Regions from separate parts of the Lysobacter sp. Soil_C_59 genome, predicted to be linked through region 1. Evidence: riboswitches for the same ligand, from Rfam matches in the RefSeq annotation. Region 1 holds a riboswitch; each other region holds the start of a gene.
What was found. A riboswitch is a leader RNA that binds a small molecule or an ion and turns the genes downstream of it on or off. The one in region 1 is predicted to bind cobalamin.

Region 1 (6,555 bases):
CCCGTGCACCACCTTTACGCGCGCAATGCGCTCTCGCTAACAGTCGAAGTCAACAAAACAACGACAGCTTCCGCAAGGAGGGGGTGGGGTGTATTTCGCGAACAATAAACGGAGCGAAGCGGAGGTTCGCGGAATACACCCCACCTCCTCCACCAGCCAGCCACCCACGCAAGAAAAGGCCCGGCATTGCCGGGCCTTTTCCTGGGTCGAGCCGACGCCTCAGTTCACCGGCGCGTAGCGCAGCGTCAGGAACCACTCACGCCCTGGCTGGTTGTAGAACGCCACCGTCTCGTAATCGCGGTCGAACACGTTCGCCACGCGCGCCTGCAACGTCAGGTCCTGGGTGATGGCGTACTCGGCGCGCAGGTCGAGCGTGCCGTAGCCGCCGAGGCGGCGAGTGTTGGCGACGTCATCGAAGCGCGATCCTTCGCCGACCGCGGTCAGGCCGAAGCGGAACGCACCGAAGGCGCGGTCGACGTCGAGGCGGGCACTGTTCTTCGCACGGCGGGCCAAGTCATTGCCCTCGTAGAAACCGCGGCGGTTCTCGGTGTCGAGGTAGCTGATCGCACCGTTGATGGTCCAGTCGGCGATCGTGGTGTCGGCCGACAGCTCGGCGCCCTGCATGCGCGCCTTCTCGACGTTGTTGGGCAGGTTGATCGCCGCATCGAACGCGATCAGGTCGTCGACGTCGGTGCTGAAGGTGTCGAGGTGGACGTTGAAACCGTCACCCAGGAAGGCCAGGCCCAGCTCCCAGGTCTCGGAGTCTTCCGGGCGCAGGTTCGGGTTGCCGAAGAACGGGAAGTACAGCTCGTTGAAGGTCGGTGCCTTGAATGCGCTGCCGTAGCCGGCGGTGACGCGCCAGTTGTCGGCGAACACCAGGCCCCAGGCGGCACCGCCGGTGGTGTGGCCGCCGAACTGCTCGTTGTCGTCGCGGCGCACGCTGGCTTCGATCGACTGCGCGCCGAACTTGCCTTGGTACTGCACGAACGCGGCCTTGTTGTCGCGCTCGTCCTCGTCGTACGGCGTGGTGCTCTCGACGCTGTCGTTGAGCCAGTCCAGGCCAACGCTGACCAGCTGGCCGGCGGCGATGCCGAAGTCGCCCTGCAGCGTCGCGCTGTCGCGGTTGGTGCTGAAGAAGTCGAGGTAGGTGTCGCCGAGGAAGTTGTCGGACGAGTCGACGTTGCGGCCGGCGGTCAGGTGCACGTCGACGCGGTCGGACGGATGCCAGCGCACTTTGCCGCCGATGACCTGCTGCACGGTTTCGGCACGGTCGGTGAAGTCGCCGTCGAATTCGTTGTCGCCTTCGTTGCGCAGCGCGTGGCCTTCCACGCTCCACTGCTCGGTCAGGTTGATGCCGCCGCGCAGCGACAGCGCATCCTTCTCGTAGCCGTCGCGGTCGGGCTGCGAATCCATGGCGATGAAGCAACCGGCGCCGTCGAAGGTCGCCGGGTCGAAGAAGCCGTTGCAGGCGTTGATGCCGCTGGTGCGGGTGTGCTGGTAGTCGGCACCGAACCAGCCGCGGTCATTGCTGCCGCCGAAACCGACGCCGTAACCGAGGGTGTCGTTGCTGCCGCCGTCGAAGCGCACGCGCGGTGCGAAGGCCTGCTTGTCGCGGCGGGTGAACACCTGGATCACGCCGCCGATGGCGTCGGCGCCGTACAGGCTCGAACGCGGGCCACGGACGATCTCGACGCGGTCGATCATTTCGATCGGCAGGTCCTGGAACGCGGTCAGGCCCGAAGTCGCCGAGCCGACGCGGATGCCGTCGACCAGCACCAGCACGTGGTCGGATTCGGCGCCGCGCAGGAACAGCGTGGTCAGCTTGCCGCTGCCGCCCTGGTTGGACATCGAGATGCCGGCGCGGCCGCGCAGCAGGTCGGGCAGCGAGCGCGCCTGGCTGTGGCGGATCTGTTCGGCGTCGATGACCTCGACCGGTGCCAGCGCGTCGTTGACGCTGATCGCAGTGCGGTTGGCGGTGACGATGACCTGGTCAAGGTTGGTCGGGGCAGTGCCGTCCTGCGCATGGGCGAGCGCGGGTGCGGCCAGCAGGCACGCGACGGCAAGGGACAGATTACGCAATTGCATCGAGGAATCTCCAACGCACGGCTCGGGCCGTGACGGGCAACTGGGACAGTCGCGAAAGGAGAGTGCACGGGGCTGCGGTGTGGGCGCACGGCGCCAACGTCGCCGCCGCGATGCCCTCCGCATCGCAACCAGGGGTGGGCACGGCCGCACAGTCATGTGCAGGCGTGACCCTGCTTCCAGGCCGGTCTCCGGACTCGCGAGTGGAGGGCTGTGCTCTCCGGCGCCGCGCCTTCCCGTGACATGCACAGTGGCGGATGCAGCGCTTGTACTCGCTTACCGTTGCGGGGGCAGTGCCGGAATGATCCCACCCATCTTGAGCGGAGGGACGTCACCGGCTTCCCGTTTCAACCCGCCGGCAGGACGCCGCCGGGTCACCTCGAAGCGGGGCGCAGTCTACGCGATTTTTCCCCGCCTCACCGTCATCCCCGCGAAGGCGGGGATCCAAGGACGTTGCTCAGTCCCGATCCGCCGGCTCATCCAGCAGCGACGGCATCGCCATCGTTTCCTCGGCAACCTGGGTCGTCGTCACCGGGCCTGCCGGCGGGCGGTAGCGCGGCGGCGGCAGCAGGGCGATCGCCGCTTCGGTGGCGGCGATCAGTTCGGCGCGACGCTCGTCGGAGATCTCCTGCCAATGGCAGTCCTGCAGCGCGCCTTCGATGGCGTACAGCAGGTTCAACGTCGGCTTGAAGCCGGCGCGCTTGACGCGCATGAACGCCTCGACGGTCCCGACCGCGGTCAGGTCCTCGCGCGAGCGCAGGCCCACCTGGCGCAGCCAGGCCGCCGACTTGGGACCGATGTTGCGCAGCTTGTCGCCGCCCTTTTCCCCGTTCTTCCCGATACTCATGCCAGCGACTCCACGAAGGCCTGCGCAATCGCCTCCAGGCCGCGCTGGTCGTCGGCGTCGAAGCGGTCGAAGTGCGGGCTGTCCAGATCGAACACGCCGATCAGCTGGCCATCCCCCCCCACAAGTGGCACGACCAGTTCTGAGTTAGACGCAGAATCGCACGCAATGTGGCCAGGGAAGGCGTGGACATCGGCGATCCGCTGGGTCTGGCGGGTGGTCGCGGCGGCCCCGCAGACGCCCTTGTCGAGCGGAATCCGGATGCAGGCCGGCAGTCCCTGGAACGGTCCGACCACCAGTTCGGTGCCGTCGAACAGGTAGAAACCGACCCAGTTCAGGCCGGGCAGGGAGTGGTACACCAGGGCCGAGAGATTGGCGGCGTTGGCCACACGGTCGCGTTCGCCGTGCACCAGCGCCCGCGCCTGCTCGAGCAACTGTGCGTACTGTTCGGGCTTGGGCCCGCTTAGACTTTCGCTGGTGAACATAAATGCCTCTTTCCCGCAGTCTACCAGCGTGCGGCCCCTGAGCTTGCGAGGGACGATCCGGCGATGAACAGGCCCCAGGGCCATGTCGGCTGGTTCGTCACCGGCACCGATACCGGCATCGGTAAATCACTGGCCAGTGCGACCCTGCTGCACGCGCTGCGCGCGCGCGGCCTGCGTGTGGTCGGCATGAAGCCGCTCGCCAGCGGCTGCGAGGTCACCGCAGACGGTCTGCGCAATGAAGATGCACTGTTGCTGCAGGCGGCCAGCGAGCCACGCCCGGCCTATGACGACGTCAATCCCTATGCGCTGCTGCAGCCGCTGGCACCGGAACTTGCCGCGGCCGATGCCGGCGTGACGGTGCAGCTGCAGCCGATCCTGGATGCGCATGCACGCTTGTCGGCGATGGCCGATGCGGTCGTGGTGGAGGGCGTCGGCGGCTGGGCCGCACCGCTGTCGACCGATCTCGACCAGGCCGACCTGGTACGCGCGCTGGATGTGCCGGTGGTGATGGTGGTCGGCCTGCGCCTGGGTTGCATCAACCACGCACGTCTGACCGCGCGCGCGATTGCTGCCGATGGATTGCGCCTGGCTGGCTGGATCGCCAACGACATCGATCCGCACATGGCGCGCGCCGACGACAACTTCACGCTGCTACGCCACCGTTTGCCGATACCTTGCTGGGGACGCCTGCCGTTCCGCGATCGGCCCGATCCCGCCGCACTGGCGCACCTGCTTGCGCCGACCAGCGCTTGAAACGCTCCGCGGGCCTTCTTGTGCCTGATCCGGCGTGATTACCCCGCGTGTGACTTCTGGGGGGTGGGCGGAAAACTCAGAATGCTAGACTGGGCGGTATAGGAATTAAACCAATCTGAGCATCATCGCTCGTACATGACGGAATCGGAGTCCTCCCCCATGGTCAAGAACCCGCGCTCGGTGGCAATGGCCGCCGCGTTGGCCCTCGCACTCACCGCCTGTGGCGGTAAGGATCAGGCACAGGGGGGCGGCATGCCTCCTCCGGAAGTCGGCGTGGTCAAACTGCAACCCGGCAACGTGCCGCTGCAGAAGGACCTCGTCGGCCGTCTGGCCGCATTCCGTAGCGCCGACGTGCGCGCCCGCGTGCCGGGCGTGCTCAAGCAGCGCCTGTACGACGAAGGCACCGACGTGAAGGCGGGCCAGGTGCTGTTCCAGATCGATCCCGACCAGCTGAAGGCGTCGACGGGCCAGTCCCAGGCCGCGCTCGCGGCGGCTGAAGCGACATACGCAAACGCCAAGTCGGCCGCAGACCGCGCCCGTCGCCTGGCACCGCAGAAGTTCGTCTCGCAGTCCGACCTCGACAACGCCCTTGCCGCCGAACGCAGCGCCAGCGCCGCGGTCAAGCAGGCCCAGGCCGCGTTGACCGATGCACGCATCAACCTGGGCTACGCCACCGTGCGCGCGCCGATCAGCGGTCGCGCCGGCAAGCAGCAGGTCACCGAAGGCGCACTGGTCGGCCAGGACACGGCGACGCTGCTGACCACCGTCGACCAGATCGATCCGCTGTACGTGAATTTCTCGGTCAGCGTCACCGAGCTCGAGCAGATCCGTCGCGCCCGCACCGGCGCCGGCACCGGCGAGGGCCAAGTGCAGGTGGTGCTGCCCGACGGCAGCGTCTACCAGCGCACCGGCACCATGGACTTCTCCGGCGACGTGGTCGATCCGGCAACGGGTGCGATCGCGATGCGCGCGCGCATCCCCAACCCGGACAAGAACCTGTTGCCGGGCACCTACGTGACGCTGAAGGCGACGCTCGGCGAGCAGGCCAATGCCTACCTCGTGCCGCAGGTCGGCCTGCTGCGCGATGCCAAGAGCCCGTACGTGCTGGTGGTCGGTGCCGACGGCAAGGTCGCGCGCAAGGACGTCGTCACCGATCGCCTGCAGGGCGACAGCTGGGTCGTGAGCAGCGGCCTGGCCGCCGGCGACCAGGTCATCGTCTCGGGCATCCAGCGTGCAACGCCGGGCCAGCCGGCGAAGGCAGCACCCGTTGCCGCTGCCGGTGAAGGCAAGCCTGCCCAGGACGCCAAGCCTGCCGCCAAGCCTGCCGCCGAGGCGCAGGCAAACAAGGACTGACCCCCCGCCATGTCCAGATTCTTCATCAACCACCCGGTCTTCGCCTGGGTCATCGCGATCCTGATATCGCTGTGCGGCGTGCTGGCGATCTTCAACCTCGGTGTCGAGTCGTACCCGAGCATCGCCCCGCCGCAGGTCACCGTGTCGGCGTCGTACCCGGGCGCGAGCGCCGAGACGGCTGAAGGCGCGGTCACCCAGGTGATCGAGCAGCAGCTCACCGGCATCGACAACCTCGTCTACTTCAACTCCTCGTCGAGTTCGAGCGGCGGTTCCAACATCACCCTGACGTTCGCACCGGGCACCGACCCGGACATCGCCCAGGTGCAGGTGCAGAACAAGGTCGCGCTGGCAACGCCGCGACTGCCGACCGAAGTGACCCAGCAGGGCGTGGTGGTGGCCAAGGCCAACGCCGGCTTCCTGATGGTGGTGGCACTGCGCGCCGACAGCGAACGCTTCGACCGCGACAGCCTCAGCGACATCATCGGTTCGCGCGTGCTCGACCAGATCGCGCGCGTGCCGGGCGTGGGCAGCACCCAGCAGTTCGGCAGCGAATACGCCATGAACATCTGGCTGAACCCGGACAAGCTGCGCGGCTTTGGCCTGTCGGCGACCCAGGTGCTGACCGCGGTGCGTGGCCAGAACGTGCAGTTCGCCGCCGGCAAGATCGGCGCCGATCCGGCACCGGCCGGGCAGGCGTTCACCGCGACGGTGTCGGCCGAGGGCCGCTTCAGCACGCCCGAGCAGTTCGGCAACATCATCCTGCGCACCAACACCGACGGCACCAGCGTGCGCCTGCGTGACGTGGCACGGATTGGCCTGGGGGCGACCTCCTACGGCTTCGACAGCCGCTGGGACGGCCAGCCGGCCGCCGGCTTCGCCATCCAGCTCGCACCCGGCGCCAATGCACTGGGCGTGGCCGAGGCCGTGTACCAGCGCATGGAGGAGCTGCAGAGCACCTTCCCGCCGGGCGTGACCTGGTTCTCGCCGTACGACAGCTCGACCTTCGTCTCGGTCTCGATCAAGGAAGTGATCAAGACC
Region 2 (6,555 bases), on a different contig from region 1:
TTGCCACCGCCCCACAAGAACCTTCCCTTCAGCCGGCGTGCGACGCGCGAACTGCCTCCCTCCCCCCGCGGAACGCAGCGTCGAACGCCTCTGAAGGGCAAGGTCCACCGAGGCAACACCATGTCCGACATACGCCTGCTCGACCCCGGCTTCGACCTCACCCTGCGGCCGATGCGCTACCCGCAGTTCTACGAGATGTACCGCGACGCGATCCGCAACACCTGGACCGTCGAAGAGGTCGACTTCTCGCTCGACGTCAACGACCTCAAGCACAAGCTTGGGCCGGCCGAGCGTCATCTGATCGAGCGTCTGGTGGCGTTCTTCGCCACCGGCGACAGCATCGTCGCCAACAACCTGGTGCTGAACCTCTACCAGCACATCAACGCGCCCGAGGCGCGCATGTACCTGTCGCGGCAGCTGTACGAGGAAGCGCTGCACGTGCAGTTCTACCTGACCCTGCTCGACACCTACCTGCCCGACCCGGTCGCGCGCGCCAAGGCGTTCGATGCCGTGCAGAACATCCCGTCCATTCGTGCCAAGGCCGAGTTCTGCTTCAAGTGGATCGACTCGATCCAGGACATCCGCCGCATCGAGACGACGGAGCAGCGCCGCCAGTTCCTGCTGAACCTGATCTGCTTCGCCTGCTGCATCGAAGGCCTGTTCTTCTTCGCCGCCTTCGCCTACGTCTACTACCTGCGTTCGCGCGGCCTGCTGCACGGCCTGGCCTCGGGCACCAACTGGGTGTTCCGCGACGAGAGCTGCCACATGGCCTTCGCCTTCGAGGTGATCCGCACCGCGCGCAGCGAGCAGCCGGAACTGTTCGACGACGAACTGCAGCGCCAGGTCGTGCAGATGCTGGAGGAAGCGGTGGAGTGCGAAATGCAGTTCGCCCAGGACGTTCTGTCGGGCGGCGTCGCCGGCCTGTCGCCGAAGGACATGCGCCAGTACCTGCAGTACTGCGCCGACCAGCGCCTCGCGCAGTTGGGCATGCCGCGCCATTTCGGCGCGACCAACCCGTTCGCCTTCATGGACCTGCAGGACGTGCAGGAAGTGACCAACTTCTTCGAGCGTCGCGTCTCCGCGTACCAGGTGGGCGTGCAGGGCGAGGTCGCCTTCGATGCCGCGTTCTGAAGCGGCTGCGCCTCCCATCGAAGCGCGCATGACGGAGATAGTGTTCCCCGACCACACCAACCACCTGGGCACGCTGTTCGGCGGCCAGGCGCTGGCGTGGATGGACAAGGCCGCCTTCGTCGCCGCCTCGCGCTATGCGCGCAGCACCGTGGTCACGGCGCGCTCGGAACAGATCGACTTCCACGTCGCCGTGCCCAAGGGCGCGCTGGTCGAGCTGGTCGCACGCGTGGTCGCCACCGGCCGCAGCTCGCTGCAGGTGGAAGTCGACATGCATCGGGAGGACCTGATGACCGGCGACATCCAGCTGGCCACGCGCGGCCGCTTCACCATGGTCGCGCTGGACATGCACGGCCAGCCGACGCCGGTCCCCGCCCTGGTGCCATCGGCCGATTGACGCCTCCTGCCGACGGGGCTAACGTTAGCGCCGTCGTGGTGATCATCGCTTCATAAAGATGGAGCGATGTGACAAGCACCGCCGGGCAACCGGCGGCGCCAGAGGGAATCCGGTACGGACGCCAGTCCAATTCCGGAGCTGCCCCGCAGCGGTATATGGGAACGACCGCCATCCATGCACTGGGCTTTGCCCGGGAAGCGGTGGCCAGTAGGTGGGGACCTCGTGTCCCCGCGCCCACGAGCCCGAAGACCTGCCCCGACCGGAGGGTCCGCCCTCCGTCCGACCCCCGACCGCACGGCTCGCGCCGCGCGGCCGGTTCGCCCGCGGGGGCGAAGGTCGAAGGCTGGTCTTCTTCCGGCGCCGTTCGCGGCGTCGGCGCGTGGCCGTGCCCTCCTTCGTTGCCCTGCGTCATGCATAACGCATCGCAGGTACATCATCACCATGACTCAGGTAACCCACCTCGGCTTCCCGCGCATCGGCGCGCGACGCGAGCTCAAGCAGGCCCTCGAATCGTTCTGGAAAGGCCAGACGACATCGGCGGACCTTCATGCAACCGCACGCGAACTGCGTGCCCGGCACTGGCAGCTGGCACGCGATGCCGGCGTCGATGTCGTCCCGTGCAACGACTTCTCCCTGTACGACCACGTGCTCGACACCGCGGTCCTGTTCGACGCCATCCCGCCATCGCACCGGGACGTGTTCGAGGCGGACCCGCTGGACGGCTACTTCGCCCTTGCCCGCGGCCTGCAGGACGGCCACCACGACCTGCACGCGCTGGAGATGACCAAGTGGTTCGACAGCAACTACCACTACCTCGTGCCGCAGTTCCAGCTCGAGCAGCGTTTCCGCCTTCGCGGCGACAAGCCGCTGGCCGAACTGCTTGAAGCCCGCGCACTTGGACTGGAGGCGCGCCCCGTGCTGCTCGGCCCGGTGTCGTTCCTCAAGCTGGGCAAGCGCGAAGACGGCGGCTGCCCGCTCGAACTGATCGACAAGCTGCTTCCGGCGTACGTGCAACTGCTTGCGCAGTTGAAGGCCGCCGGTGCGTCGTGGGTGCAGATCGACGAACCGTGCCTGGTGCTCGACCTGGGCGAGGCAGACCGCGATGCCTATCGTCGCGCATTCGCCACACTGGCCGCCGCCGACGTTCCGCAGATCCTCCTCGCGACCTACTTCGGCGATCTGGGCGACAACCTCGAACTGGTCGCCGGGCTGCCCGTGGATGCGCTGCACATCGACCTGGCACGTGCGCCGCAACAGCTCGCGCGAGTGCTTGAAGCCTGGCCGGCCGAGCGTTCGCTCAGCCTTGGCGTCGTCGATGGACGCAACGTATGGCGTACCGACCTCTATGCGGCGCTGGCGCTTGCAAGCACGGCTGGTGCGCGCGTGCGATGGCTGGCGCCGTCGTGCTCCCTGCTGCACGTGCCGATCGACCTGGACCTGGAGCGCAAGCTGCAACAACCCCTGCGCGGTGGCATGGCGTTCGCCCGCCAGAAGCTGGAGGAGTTGCGACTGCTCGCCGATGCCCATGCCGGCGAGGCCACTGCCGTGGCAGCGATTGCCAGCGCACAGGTCGCGCGCACGGCACACCGCAACGCTCCGGAACTGAGCAACGCGACAGTACGCGCGCGACTGGCCGGCCTGCTGCCGGCGATGAGCCAGCGCACCACGCCCTACCCGCAGCGCGCGCGCCTGCAACACGAACGCCTCGCGTTGCCACCACTGCCGACCACCACCATCGGTTCGTTCCCGCAGCTGTCGCTGGTGCGCAAGGCACGCGCCGACCACAAGGCCGGCAAGCTCGATGACGCCGGCTACCGCCTGTTCCTCGAGCGCGAGATCGACAACTGCCTGCGCGAGCAGGAAGCGATCGGCCTGGACGTGCTGGTGCACGGCGAGTTCGAACGCAACGACATGGTCGAGTACTTCGGCGAGCAGCTCGACGGCTTTGCCTTCACCTCGCACGGCTGGGTGCAAAGCTACGGCTCGCGCTGCGTGAAGCCGCCGGTGCTGTATGGCGACGTCAGCCGGCCACGCGCGATGACCGTGGAGTGGACCCGCTACGCACAGTCGCGCACGCAGTACCCGGTGAAGGGCATGCTGACCGGGCCGGTGACCATCCTGCAGTGGTCGTTCGTGCGCGACGACCAGCCGCGCGCCGACACCTGCCGGCAGATCGCGCTGGCCCTGCGCGATGAAGTGCTCGAGCTGGAAGCGGCCGGCATCGCCATCATCCAGATCGACGAGCCGGCCTTGCGCGAAGGCCTGCCGTTGCGGCGCGAGGACTGGCCGCACTATCTGGACTGGGCAGTGGAGGCGTTCGGCCTCGCCGCCGCCGCGGTGGCGGACACCACGCAGATCCATACCCACATGTGCTACGCCGAGTTCAACGACATCATCGACGCGGTCGCCGCGCTCGACGCCGACGTGATCTCGATCGAGACCTCGCGCTCGCGGATGGAACTGCTCGATGCCTTCGCCCGGTTCCGCTACCCCAACGGCATCGGTCCGGGCGTGTATGACATCCACGCCCCGCGCGTGCCGTCGCCCGCCGAGATAGGCGAACTGCTGGACAAGGCGTTGCAGGTGATCCCGGCGGCGCAGCTGTGGGTCAACCCGGACTGCGGCCTGAAGACGCGCGGCTGGCCGGAGGTGCGAAAGGCACTGAGCGCGATGGTCCAGGCCACGCGCGAACTGCGCCAGGGGCTGGCCACGGCCTGACGGCCATGGAGCCGCCCGCCCCCATGGGTCGGGCGGCCTCCATTGCGCCATTCCTCCATTGCATCTGGGCCAAACGCAGGACTAAATAGCCGACATCCGGAACGGGAATCGCCGCTGCCATGCCAATGCGCCTGCCCCGCAGCCATGTCGTCTGGCTCGCCGTGATCGCAATCGCGCTGTTCGTCCTACGGCTTTTCAGCAACCAGCATTACGGCTTCCATCGCGACGAACTGGCGCTGCTCGACGATGCGCGCAGTCTTGCCTGGGGCTACGTCGCTTACCCGCCGCTGACGCCGGCGCTGGCGCGGACCTCGCTGGAACTGTTCGGTGATTCGCTCAGCGGCTTCCGGGTATTCGCGGCGCTCGCGCAGAGCATCGCCGCCGTGCTCGCCGGCCTGATCGCGCGCGAGATGGGCGGCACCCGTGCCACGCAGATAGTCGCCGCGCTGTTCACCGCCCTGGCACCGTTCTCGATGGTGGCCGGCGGGCTGATGCAGTACGTCAGCTTCGACTACCTGTGGTGGGTGCTGCTGGCCTGGCTGGTACTGCGGCTGGTCAACAGCGGCGACTCGCGCTGGTGGCTGGCGATCGGCACGGTCATCGGCCTGGGCATGCTGACCAAGTACACCATCGTGTTCTGCGTCGCAGGCATAGTGGTTGCGACCCTGGCGACGCCGCTGCGCGCGCACCTGCGCAGCCGCTGGCTGTGGCTCGGAGTTGCGCTGTCGCTGCTGCTGTTCCTGCCCAATGCCCTGTGGCAATGGCGGCACGACTTCATATCGCTGGATTTCCTGCAGTTCATCCATGCGCGTGACGTGCGCATCGGTCGCACGCGCGACTTCCTCGTCGAGCAGTTGTACGGCAACGCCGGCCTGATGGCGTTGCCGGTCTGGTTTGCCGGCCTGGTGTGGCTGACGTTGGCCAAGGCGGGCCGGCGCTACGCGGTCGTGGCGTGGATGTACCTGGTAGCGCTGCTGCTGTTCGTTCTGGCCCAGGGCCGCTCCTACTACCTGGCCGGTGCCTACCCGATGCTGCTCGCGGCCGGTTGCGTCGCGATCGAACAGTTCCTGCACCGGCAGGGTCCGCTGCGCGCCGGCTACGCGCTCACCGGCACAGCCCTGCTGACCGTGTGGGTGACGGTGATGGCGATAGGCAGCGGACTGATCGGCCTGCAGTTTGCCCCGGTCAACTCGACCGGCTGGCGCATCAGCCGCGCCGCGCATGACAACTTCGCCGAGCAGATCGGCTGGCCGGAGCTGGTGGAGGAAGTCGCACGCATCTACCACGCACTGCCCCCGGCCGAGCGCGCGCACACCGCGGTGTTCACCAACAACTACGGCGAGGCGGGGGCGATCAATCTGTACGGGCCGAAGCTGGGACTGCCGACGGCGATCAGCCCGGTCAATTCGTACTGGTACAAGGGCTATGGCGCGACGCCGCCGCAGACAGTGATCGTGCTTGGCGATTCGCCCGAAGGCATCTCCGATGCGCCGGCCCATTGCGAGTTCGCCGGCCGGGTCCGCAATCGCTACAACGTGCCCAACGAGGAAACGGAAGAACACCCCGACATCTTCATCTGCCGCGACCTGCGCATTCCGTGGCCGCAGGCGTGGCCGAAGATGCAGAAGTTCGGTTAGGTGCTTCCGGCAATGGGTACGCCGAGTGGCAGTGCGCCCTTGCGCTCCTGCAGGCCGAGGCCGTAGCGAAGGCTGTAGCCAATCTTCTCGGCGTGTTCGCGGGCCAGCGCCGCATGCTCCGGTGCAAGCAGTGAGTCCGCGGTCTTCTGCCACAGCGCCAGCCACTGATCGAAATGCTCTGGGCGGATCGGGTGCGGCCGGTGCGCGGCCATGGGCTGGCCGCGATAGCTGCGGGTGCCGAGCAACACCGACGACCAGAACGACGTCAGCAACCGCTTGTGCTCGGGCCAGTCATCGATGGCGGCGTTGAAGACGGGGCCGAGTTCCGGATGGACTCGGACCTGCTCGTAGAAGCGGTCTACGAGGGTTGCGAGTTGCTGCTCGTCGAGCGGTTGGGCGTGGCTCATGGCTCTTCAACTGGGGGTTTTCGGCCTTGAAATCAAGGTGGCCAATGCGGGGGAACAACGTCCATGGGTCCCCGCCTTCGCGGGGATGACGGATTGATGGGCGTCATCGAAGACCATGCAGCCAATTGCCGAAGCGTCGTCCGCCGGGTCGGGGATTGCGCAGCAGTGGGCCATGGATGGCCCACGCCCCGCCTCCGGACAGGATGTCCGGCGAAGGGGCGGAGCAATCCCCGGCCCGGCGGACGACGCCACTCCGCAGACGAAGGCC
Region 3 (6,555 bases), on a different contig from region 1:
CAGGCCATTGCGCAGCACGGTCAGGCCATGGTTGGGTTCGTCGCGGGCGATCTGGTACATCGTGTCGACGAAGTCGAACGTGAGATGGCGCTCGACTTTGGCTTCGGCATCCCAGCCGACGACGACCATCGGGAAATAGCGCTCCGGTCGTGGCCATTCGTACGTCACCGACAGCACCTGCATGCCGCTGGCGTTGACCAGGGCGGTGGCGTCGGCGGCACCGAGCACGCGGATCGGGTGGTTGTAATCGCCGGCCTGCGCCAGGGCATGCCTGGACAGGGCCGCCAGCGCCGTCATCTCGCGCTCGGCCGCGGCGTCATCGGAAACAGACTCCGCGCACAGGTAGGCGACACGCCGGACCAGGATGCTGACGGGGGCGACGGCGATCGCCTTGTTGATGTCATCGCGGTGCTGGACACAAGCGTCGGCATTGACCTGGCTGCCGTCATAGGCAACGGTTTCCATCAGGTCGAACGCGCCAATCGCGGTGTCCAGTTCGCCCTTGGCGAGGAACTGCTGCCAGGCCTGGACCGGATCGAAAGCCGGCGCGGCCGGCGAAGCCGCGGTGGCAGGCAGGCTCAACGCCAGCAGCAAGGATGCGCACAGGGGTAGGCGACGGGTCATGGCGTCTGTGTCTCCGCGATCACCGACTTGAGCAGGGACTTCAGGCGCTGGTCGCGATCCTCGCGCTGTTGCGCCAGCGGCAACTGGAAGCGCAGGCGTGCCGACAGGCTGTCACGCAACTTGCGCAACTCGGCCACATGCGCCGGCACCTGCCCGGCACTGATGTCGGTGGTGAGCACCTTCATGTCGTACGTCAGGTTGATCCTGCCGGCTTCGATCTTCAGGTCGCGCCGATAGGTGAAGCCCGGCGAAGCGTGGCTGGACGACTCGTCCTGGAAGGACGGCTTCCAGCCCTTGGGCACGTCGACATGCATCTCGTGGCGCAGCCTTACCGGCTGGGCGAAGAACAGCGGTCCGTTGCGCGACATCGACGGCGGCAGCGCGCTCGGACGGTCCAGCGCCTCGGCGAAGACATCCAGCGCCTTGCCGCCGTCCTCGCTGTCGAAGGGATTGAGCAGGCGGTAGCGCTCGATCAGGGTCAGGCGGTTGCGATCGAGGTCGTCCTGGACCACGGCCGGCGTGGCCACCTCGACCTCGCCGAAGCGCTGGCGGTAGTAGTCGGAATATCGCCGCGACACTTCCTCGATGCGCTGGCCGGCGAAGGTCCGGCGGACGTTGTCGGCAGTGCGGCCCTGGTAGGTGGTCTCGACGTCGAGCATCACCTCGCGGCCATCGGCAGCGGGAACGAAATGCTCGTTGACCGTCACCTGCACGTCGGCGTTCTTCGGTGCCGCGATCGTCTCCGGCGCGGTGACACCGGCGGCGACGGCAAGCGCCACGCCGTACAGACTCTGGTCGCTGTCGCGCGGATCGCCGCCCTGCGCGGTCAGTGTCGGATCGATCCACAGCACGTCGTCGCCGACCTGCGCGCGCACGATCACGTGGTTGAACACCGACGCGGCCGGCGTGAAGCCGGCGATGGCGCGCCCGCGCGCGGTCGACACCAGCGCCGGTGCGGCGCGGATCCCCATGCGCTCGAGCAGCGTCACCAGCAGGTAGGCCTTGTCCTTGCAGTCGCCGTAGCGGCGCGTCCAGGTGTCGGCGGGCGGCGTGGGACGGTGCGAGTTCTCGCCCATCTCGACACCGAAGTAGCGCACCTGCTCCTGCACGGTGCGCAATGCCACCTTCACCTGCGCATAGGGATCACCGAGCTTGCGCCACTGGCCGATCTTCGCTTCCAGGTCGGCCGGCATGGCGCCGGCCTTGGGATACAGCGGCAGCGCCCAGTTCACCACGTCGCCCCAACTGCGCTTGCGCGCCACCCAGGCAACCGGGAACGGCTGGTACCAGATCGGGTAGTTGTCTTCGTCGACGTAGGCCGGGACGCCGTGACCGACGAACAGCGCCTCGGTGCGGCCATCGACCTGGGCGATCCGCGGCGCCGGCGCATTGTTCTCGCGGTACACGTTGAGCTCGCTGCCGCCGTCGTAGACCGCGCGCAGGCGCGCGTCGAGCACGGGGCTGCGCCAGCCGAAGGTCAGTGCGTCCACCGTGTTGCCGGCCAGCACCGGGTTGCTGCCGGTGATGGTGTAGTTGATGCGGACGACGTCATCGACGCGGACATCGTCGAGCACGATCAGTGCCGTGACCTCGCCGTCTGCCAGGTCCTGTTCGAACTCGCTCTCGCGGCGTGCCAGCGAGATCCGATCCGGCGCCAGTCGGGTCTGCCATTTGCCTGCGCGGCGCAGTTCGACGCGATGGATCGTCAGTTGCTGGTAGCCGGGATTGAACTCGATCTGGAAGCGGCCGGCGTCACCGAGCAACGAGGCGGCCTTGGCCTCGTAGACGTAATCGACGTAGAAATCGTCGTGGCCCTGGCGATGGTCGATCTGCACGTCGTACAGCCAGAAGCGCCACGGCGCCCCGCTGGCGCCGGGCGCACTGGCGTCCCACCGTGCCGGCACGTCGTGGCGCTGCACGAAGGCAGGCGCATCGGCCACCTTGAAGCGGAATTCACCGCGCTGGTACTCGACCTCGCCCGCGCACACCGAACCAGCCAGCAGCCATGCCAGCAACCCCCATGCAATACGCATCCACCGCCCCCTGTTTTCCCCTGCATCGAATACTAATGGAACAGGAGGCGGGTGGAAGGTGGGGGGTCAGCCCCGCGCCTTGAGGGCGGTCACGGCCGGCAGTTCCTTGCCCTCGAGGAACTCGAGGAAGGCGCCGCCGCCGGTGGAGATGTAGGACACATCCTGCTCGATGCCGTACTTGTCGACCGCGGCCAGCGTGTCGCCGCCGCCGGCGATCGAGAACGCCTTGCTGGACGCGATCGCACGCGCGAGGGTTTCGGTGCCCTTGCCGAACGCATCGAATTCGAACACGCCGACCGGGCCGTTCCAGACCACGGTGCCGGCGGCCTTGATCAGCTCGGCGTAGCGCGCCGCGGTGTCCGGGCCGATGTCGAGGATCATGTCGTCGGCGCCGACGGCGTCGACGGCCTTGACCGTGGCCGGTGCATCGGCGGCGAAGGCCGGGGCGACCACGACATCGGTCGGCACCGGGATGTCGGCGCCGCGCGCCTTGGCGTCGGCCATGATCTTCTTCGCGGTGTCGATCAGGTCGTTCTCGACCAGCGACTTGCCGACGCCGTAGCCCATGGCGGCGATGAAGGTGTTGGCGATGCCGCCACCGACGATCAGCTGGTCGACCTTGCTGACCAGCGACGACAGCAGCTCGAGCTTGGTCGAGACCTTGGAGCCGGCGACGATCGCCAGCAGCGGACGTGCCGGGTTGTCGAGCGCCTTGGCCAGCGCGTCGACTTCAGCCATCAGCAGCGGGCCGCCGGCGGCGAGCTTGGCGAAGCGGATCGCGCCGTGCGTGGAGGCCTGCGCGCGGTGGGCGGTGCCGAAGGCGTCCATGACGTAGACGTCGCACAGCGCCGCATACTTCTTCGACAGCGCCTCGTCGTCCTTGCCCTCGCCGACGTTCATGCGGCAGTTCTCCAGCAGCACCAGCTGGCCCGGTGCGACGTCGACGCCGTCGACCCAGTCCTTCACGAGCGGCACGTCGATGCCGAGCAGCTCCGACAGGCGCCTGGCGACCGGCGCCAGCGAGTCTGCCTCGCTCCACACGCCTTCCTTCGGCCGGCCCAGGTGCGAGGTGACCATCACCGCGGCACCCTTTTCCAGCGCCAGCTTCATCGTCGGCACGGCCGCGGTGATGCGCTGTTCGGAGGTGATGCGACCGTCGTCGATCGGCACGTTGAGGTCTTCGCGGATCAGCACGCGCTTGCCGGCGAGGTCGAGGTCGGACATGCGGAGGATGGACATGGGCAGTGGCCTTTAGAGCCCTCCCCTTCAAGGGGAGGGTTGGGTGGGGATGGGTTTGGCGACCACGCATTCTCCCTTCGACATCCCCGCACGGCAAATCCGCACCAGCACTCACTCACAACTTATCCACAACATTTAGCGTTGACGGATCACCCAACCCCCACTATGTTGTGGCCGTCGGTGCCGACCTCGCGGTCGGCTTAAAAGGGAAGTCCGGTGCGGCCACGCTCACGAGCGAGCGGCCAACTCCGGCGCTGCCCCGCAGCGGTAGTGGAAACGAACGCCGTCATGGCACTGGGCACGGGCCTGGGAAGCGACGGTCAGTAGGTGAGGTGCCAGCGGCTTACGCCCGGCCCTCGCGTCCAGAGCCCGAAGACCTGCCGACAGCCGCGCGTTGCACACCGCGCGGTGACCGGCCAGCGAGTCTTCGGAGGGAAGACGGTCGGTGTCGCAGGGTGGCGCCCGTTTTCTCTCGAGAAACGCGCCCGCCACCACAGGCCCGTCTCGGCCTGCGCGACGCCGCAACCGCACGCTTCGGAACCCGCGCCACGTTGCCTTCGAGGGAAGGTCAACGAGCCGTGCGCCCACGCACCGGAGCTACCACCATGACCACCACCACCGACGCGCCTGCCGCGAGCAAGCCTGCCGTCAGTCCCCATGCAGCCGCCACTGCACAGATCGAGTCCGCCGGCTTCACCCTGACCCCGCCGGCCGCCAACCTCACCATGACGGTGACCAAGCGCAATGGCCGCCGCGACCCGGTCGACCTCAACAAGATCGTGCGCGCGGTGACGCGCAACTGCGAAGGCCTGTTCGCCGTCGATCCGATGCGCGTGGCCACCCGCACCATCTCCGGCCTGTACGACGGCGCGACCACGCGCGAGCTCGACGAACTGTCGATCCGCACCGCCGCCCTGCTCACCGCCGAAGAACCCGAATACGGCCGCCTCGCCGCGCGCCTGCTCGCCGGCGTGATCGAGAAGGAAGTCGCCGGCATCGAGATCCATGCGTTCTCGCAGTCGGTGCAGCGTGGCTTCGACCTGGGCCTGATCAACGAGCGCCTGCTGACCTTCGTCCAGGCCAACGCGCGCAAGCTCAACGACGCGATCGACCCGACCCTCAACCAGCGTTTCGATTATTTCGGCCTGCGCACGCTCTACGACCGTTACCTGCTGCGCCACCCGACCGCGCGTACGGTAATAGAAACGCCGCAACAGTTCTTCCTGCGCATCGCCTGCGCACTGAGCGAGGACGTCAGCGACGCGTTGGCGCTGTACCGGCGCATGGCGCAGCTGGACTACATCCCCAGCTCGCCGACGTTGTTCAACTCCGGCACCACGCACGAACAGCTGTCGAGCTGCTTCCTGCTCGACTCGCCGGAAGACTCGCTGGAAAGCATCTACAAGCGTTACATGGACGTGGCCAAGCTGAGCAAGTTCAGCGGCGGCATCGGCCTGAGCTACACCCGCATCCGCTCGCGCGGTTCGCTTATCCGCTCCACCAACGGCCTGAGCAACGGCATCGTGCCGTGGCTGAAGACGCTCGATGCCTCGGTCGCCGCGGTCAACCAGGGCGGCAAGCGCAAGGGCGCGGCCTGCGTGTACCTGGAGCCGTGGCACGCCGACGTCGAGGAGTTCCTGGAACTGCGCGACAACACCGGTGACGAGGCGCGGCGCACGCACAACCTCAACCTGGCCAACTGGATCCCCGACGAGTTCATGCGCCGCGTCGAGGCCGACGGCGACTGGTCGCTGTTCGACCCGGCCAGGGTGCCGCAGCTGACCGACCTGTGGGGCGAAGCCTTCGATCGCGCCTACCACGCCGCCGAAGTGGCCGGCCTGGCGGCGCGCACCGTCAAGGCACGCGAGCTGTACAGCCGCATGGTGCGCACGCTGGCGCAGACCGGCAACGGCTGGATGAACTTCAAGGACAAGTCCAACCGCGCCTGCAACCAGACCCTGCGCGAAGGCAACGTGGTGCACCTGTCGAACCTTTGCACCGAGATCCTGGAAGTCACTTCGCAGGACGAGACCGCGGTGTGCAACCTGGGCTCGATCAACCTGTCGCATCACGTTGAACTCTTCTCCGAAGGCCCGGTGCATGGCGAAGACGGACGCTTCGACTTCGAGAAGCTTGCCGAGACCGTACGCCTTGCCGTGCGCCAGCTCGACCGCGTGATCGACCTGAACTTCTACCCGATCGAGACCGCGCGCCGCGCCAACCTCAAGTGGCGCCCGGTCGGCCTGGGCGTGATGGGCCTGCAGGACGTGTTCTTCAAGCTGCGCATGCCGTTCGACTCCGACCGGGCGCGTGCGCTGTCGAAGCAGATCGCCGAGGCCGTGTACTTCCATGCACTGTCGGCTTCCAACGAGCTGGCGATGGAGCGCGGCCGGCATCCGTCGTTCGCCGACACTCGCGCCTCGCAGGGTGAGCTGCAGTTCGAAGCCTGGGGCGTGGCGCCGTCCGACGCCCACGGCTGGGACAGCCTGCGTGCCCGCATCGCCGAGCACGGCCTGCGCAACTCGCTGCTGATCGCGATCGCGCCGACGGCGACCATCGCCTCGATCGCCGGCTGCTACGAGTGCATCGAGCCGCAGGTGTCGAACCTGTTCAAGCGCGAGACGCTGTCGGGCGACTTCCTCGTCGTCAACCGCTACCT

Region 2: linked by a shared signal. The riboswitch ahead of metE (5-methyltetrahydropteroyltriglutamate--homocysteine S-methyltransferase) and the one ahead of btuB (TonB-dependent vitamin B12 receptor) in region 1 are both predicted to bind cobalamin.
Region 3: linked by a shared signal. The riboswitch ahead of AC3A3Q_RS12880 (ribonucleoside-diphosphate reductase subunit alpha) and the one ahead of btuB (TonB-dependent vitamin B12 receptor) in region 1 are both predicted to bind cobalamin.

Annotation. Positions count from the first base shown of each region.
Region 1 covers NZ_JBDGKK010000004.1:303,881-310,435, forward strand. The annotation lists gene btuB (TonB-dependent vitamin B12 receptor) at 220-2,085, opposite strand; cobalamin riboswitch at 2,248-2,479, opposite strand; gene AC3A3Q_RS10645 (TfoX/Sxy family protein) at 2,540-2,929, opposite strand; gene AC3A3Q_RS10650 (GAF domain-containing protein) at 2,926-3,411, opposite strand; gene bioD (dethiobiotin synthase) at 3,475-4,164, shown strand; gene AC3A3Q_RS10660 (efflux RND transporter periplasmic adaptor subunit) at 4,324-5,517, shown strand; gene AC3A3Q_RS10665 (multidrug efflux RND transporter permease subunit) at 5,527-6,555, shown strand, end outside.
Region 2 covers NZ_JBDGKK010000006.1:66,287-72,841, reverse strand. The annotation lists gene AC3A3Q_RS12875 (ribonucleotide-diphosphate reductase subunit beta) at 121-1,131, shown strand; gene AC3A3Q_RS12870 (acyl-CoA thioesterase) at 1,118-1,525, shown strand; cobalamin riboswitch at 1,601-1,779, shown strand; gene metE (5-methyltetrahydropteroyltriglutamate--homocysteine S-methyltransferase) at 1,967-4,243, shown strand; gene AC3A3Q_RS12860 (glycosyltransferase family 39 protein) at 4,369-5,880, shown strand; gene AC3A3Q_RS12855 (group III truncated hemoglobin) at 5,877-6,287, opposite strand.
Region 3 covers NZ_JBDGKK010000006.1:73,382-79,936, reverse strand. The annotation lists gene AC3A3Q_RS12895 (tetratricopeptide repeat protein) at 1-624, opposite strand, end outside; gene AC3A3Q_RS12890 (DUF3857 domain-containing transglutaminase family protein) at 621-2,657, opposite strand; gene AC3A3Q_RS12885 (phosphoglycerate kinase) at 2,724-3,896, opposite strand; cobalamin riboswitch at 4,058-4,295, shown strand; gene AC3A3Q_RS12880 (ribonucleoside-diphosphate reductase subunit alpha) at 4,622-6,555, shown strand, end outside.